Regions from separate parts of the Bacillus nitratireducens genome, predicted to be linked through region 1. Evidence: riboswitches for the same ligand, from Rfam matches in the RefSeq annotation. Region 1 holds a riboswitch; the other holds the start of a gene.
What was found. Region 1 has a riboswitch for preQ1 ahead of Q3V31_RS03265 (QueT transporter family protein). Riboswitches for the same ligand answer to the same signal wherever they lie in the genome.
Positions count from the first base shown of each region.

Region 2: linked by a shared signal. The riboswitch ahead of queC (7-cyano-7-deazaguanine synthase QueC) and the one ahead of Q3V31_RS03265 (QueT transporter family protein) in region 1 are both predicted to bind preQ1.

Region 1 is NZ_JAUMJO010000001.1:613,994-616,203, reverse strand. Features, by position in the region: gene Q3V31_RS03270 (aldose 1-epimerase family protein) at 1-769, opposite strand, end outside; PreQ1 riboswitch class I at 901-945, shown strand; gene Q3V31_RS03265 (QueT transporter family protein) at 952-1,437, shown strand; gene Q3V31_RS03260 (ribonuclease H family protein) at 1,589-2,210, shown strand, end outside.
Region 2 is NZ_JAUMJO010000001.1:865,264-867,473, reverse strand. Features, by position in the region: gene Q3V31_RS04610 (ATP-binding protein) at 1-876, opposite strand, end outside; PreQ1 riboswitch class I at 1,084-1,127, shown strand; gene queC (7-cyano-7-deazaguanine synthase QueC) at 1,221-1,883, shown strand; gene queD (6-carboxytetrahydropterin synthase QueD) at 1,883-2,210, shown strand, end outside.

The sequences.
Region 1 (2,210 bases):
CAATCCCGTACCAAGGTTCAATACATAAGAAAGATGCGTTCTCGCCTGGTGTCCATACGCCGACAAATGGGAATCCGTCAAATTCTACTTTTACAAATTTATTATGTTTATGAGAACGAATAGAGATTTCATCCGTATTCATATTTTCAAAAATAAGTGCATCATTTTTGAATAAATCGTATGTAAGTGGTAATTCATTCGTATTTTCAGCGATTAATTGCTTTTTACTTGAAAGATAAGGTCCTTCTAATACGCTTGTTTCTAAGCGTTCAGAACCATTAAATGATAAATGATAATCTGTAAATGATTCGCCCTCTAATAAGGGGAAGTTGAAGCCAGGATGCGCTCCGATTGAGAAGAACATCTCTTTTGAAGTAGGGTTATTTACTTCATATGTTACATGAACGATTTGTCCGTCTAGCTCATAAGAAACGAGTAATTCGAATTCGTATGGGTATTTTTTTAATGTTTCTTCATTACTAGTAACAATATAAGTGATTTTCGTTTCACTTTGTTCTTTTACAGAGAATGTAAGATCACGAGCAAAGCCGTGTTGTGTTAAAGAATATGGTTTACCATCTACGTAGTATGTATTATCTACTAATCGGCCGACAATTGGGAATAAAATTGGTGCGCGGCGCCCCCAATAAGTAGAATCGCCTTGCCATAAGTATTCAGTGTTATCTTCTTTTAAGCGAACGCTTTGTAATTCTGCACCTTTGTCAGAAATGGAAACGATCACTTTTTCATTTTGAATTGTTGCTGTCATGAAGTGAAACCTCCTAAATCTTTCATATGTTTTATTATACGTCGTCCAAAAGAAAAAAGGTAGTAAATGATAGGAATCTATTGACGAAAGAGTGCCTATTGCGTACAATATAACCTTGTTGCTTAAAAACGAATAACGTGGTTCGAAACCATCCCACGTAAAAAAACTAAGGAGATTTTGTCATGAATATAAGAACATTAGTCGGTAATGGTATTTTAGCGGCATTATATATTGCTGTTTCTATGCTTATTCAGCCATTTGGCTTTACCAGTGTACAGTTTCGTATTTCAGAGATGTTTAATCATCTCGTTGTATTCAATAAGAAAGCAATTTACGGGATTGTATTAGGTGTATTTTTAACGAATCTCTTTTTCTCACCTATGATCGCTTACGATTTAGTATTTGGAGTAGGACAATCGATTCTTGCGCTACTTGCAACTATTATTTCTATGCGCTTTATTAAAGGTGTTTGGGCTCGTATGATTTTTAATACAGTTATTTTTACAATTACAATGTTTATGATAGCAATTGAACTTCATCTTGCATTTGATTTACCATTCATGTTGACTTGGTTAACTTGTGCAGTTGGTGAATTTGTTGTAATGGCAATTGGTATGCCTGTAATGTACTGGATTAATAAACGAGTACAATTTGAAAGATTTATGTAATAGATGAAAGAGCTATTCCTAAAGGGATAGCTCTTTTTGTATGTAATCACATTGAATATAATGCTGTGACTCTTGATACAATATAATAAAATAAAGTGAGGCTTTCATTAGCTGGCTACATATAAGAAGTCTTATAAAAGGGGAATCTAGTATGAAATATAAAATACATTGGTTGTATAAAACGAAGCGTGGTTTACAAACCGAATTAACAACAGATTATATGAACATAGAAGAAGTACTTCAATTTGCGGAGGATTTTGAGAAAACAGGTAGGGTGAAAGAACTGTTATTTTTCGATGAAATGGACGCGGAATGGTCATTAAAAGAAATGAAAAAACTGAGTAAGCAAGTGGAGGAAGATCCTCAAGAAATTCAAGTTTATTTTGATGGTGGTTATGATGTACAGACGAAAGAAGCTGGGGTTGGTATATGTGTATACTATAAAAAAGGAAATACAAATTACCGAATTCGTCGCAATGCATACATAGAAGGCATATATGATAATAACGAAGCGGAGTATGCAGCATTATTATACGGGATGAATACACTCGAGGAATTAGGAATTAAATATGAACCGGTTACACTTCGGGGGGATTCTCAAGTTGTACTGCAGCAATTAGCTGGTGAATGGCCTTGCTATGATGAACATTTAAATCATTACTTAGATCAAATTGAACAAAAAGCGAAGCAAATGAAATTAAAGCTTGTTTGTGAACCGATATCAAGAAAACAAAATAAAGAGGCGCATCAATTAGCAACGCAAGCTTTAGAAG
Region 2 (2,210 bases), 250 kb from region 1:
TATAAAGAAAGATGTACTTTGTTTTATATAATGTATGCGAACATTTGTTAAATTGGCGAGAGGTGTAATTAAAGATAACGCATGAAGTAACTCTTCCTCTACCTGTAATTTTTGTTCTTTTTCAATACTCGGTTTTGCAAAAGTTAAGTAGTCTGTAAGAACATGATTTGCTTGTTCGATCCCGTTAATGGCTATGTCGATATATAATTTTCGTTCCTTCTCAGAACATGTATCTGACTGTAAAAGTTGCAAAAATCCTTTCGTTGAAGTTAAAGGATTACGAATTTCATGAGAGATAGAAGCTGCCATTTCACCGATTAAATGAAATTTTTCAGCATTCATAAGTTCATTTTGGAGACGAACTTGCGTTTGTAATATGTGTAATAAATATAAAATAAGGATTGTACCAAGTATCGTACAGAGTTCGTACACAATAATATACGATATATAATCAGCCTTATTTGTAACCGCTGAAAGGAAAAATGGTATCCAGCTAAATCCGAATATGAGACTGTAAAAGATAGCGAGTGCTATTTTTACACGATTAGAACTTCGGTTAAACAGTTTGTATGTTAATAGTAGAACAATAAATAGGAGAACCGAAGCGATAAGAGATGGGAAAACACCTATTCCTCCTAATAATACACGATATATGTTTAATACAGCTAAGATGGAAGCACCGGCAATAGGTCCCCCTGTTAATGTACCGACAATTAATACGATATGACGCATATCAAATTGAAATCCATAATTTGTTTTTGCTGCGAAAGTGATGCATAGTATGGTGGCGAGGCAACATAATACAATAAATATAGTTGAATTTAATTTAGGAGAGCTTTTCCCTTTTTGATTCCAAAATAAATGATATATAAGCATTGTAACAAGAATGCATAATATATTTAAAAAGAGATAAATAATAAAGAGTTTCAGTGGGATGCCTCCTCTCTTCTCACATTAAATTAATCATACTATAAAATGAGAGAAATGAAATGTGAAATAGCGGAAAAATCAGAAATTTTTTCTGGTAGTATACAATATGTTACAATATGTTTTGTCAATGAAAGAAGAAATTCCATGCACCGCATGGGAGAGGTTCGCGAACTCCCTCTATAAAAAACTATGGAAACAACAATATCCTTAGGTATTGTTTTGTTTTTTTATTGTGACAGTTCAAGAACGTTCTTTCTTCTTATTCGTAGTAGAGAAGGAGAATGAGTGAAATGAAAAAAGAAAAAGCAGTTGTTGTTTTTAGTGGTGGACAAGATAGTACAACATGTTTATTTTGGGCAATAGAGCAGTTTGCAGAAGTGGAAGCTGTAACATTTAATTACAATCAACGTCATAAACTAGAAATTGATTGTGCAGCGGAAATCGCGAAAGAGATAGGGATTAAACATACGGTACTAGATATGAGTCTATTAAATCAACTTGCTCCAAATGCGTTAACGAGAACGGATATGGAGATTACACATGAAGAAGGTGAATTGCCATCGACGTTTGTAGATGGACGAAATTTACTATTCTTATCATTTGCTGCTGTATTAGCAAAACAAGTTGGAGCACGTCATATTGTAACGGGTGTATGTGAAACTGATTTTAGCGGTTATCCAGATTGCCGTGACGTGTTTGTGAAATCGTTAAACGTTACTTTAAATTTATCCATGGATTATCCGTTCGTAATTCATACACCACTTATGTGGATTGATAAAGCGGAAACATGGAAATTATCAGATGAACTTGGAGCATTCGAGTTTGTTCGAGAAAAAACATTAACATGTTATAACGGAATCATTGGTGATGGTTGCGGTGAATGTCCAGCATGCCAGCTTCGTAAAGCAGGATTAGATACGTACCTACAAGAACGCGAAGGAGCGAACAACTAATGGATAATTTCTTTGGATTTCGCATCGTAGAAAATTTGCAAAAAATGGACAAGGATATTCAGCGTAAACAGCTCAAATATCATAATAAAAGAGTAATGGTCAGCAAGGAATTTACATTTGATGCAGCACACCATTTACACTGTTATGAAGGGAAATGTAAAAACTTACATGGTCACACATATAAAGTTGTATTTGGGATTAGTGGATATGTAAATGAAATAGGTCTTGCAATTGACTTTGGAGATATAAAAGAAATTTGGAAAAATGAAATAGAAATTTATTTAGACCATCGTTATTTAAACGAAACGTTACCAGCGATGAATACGA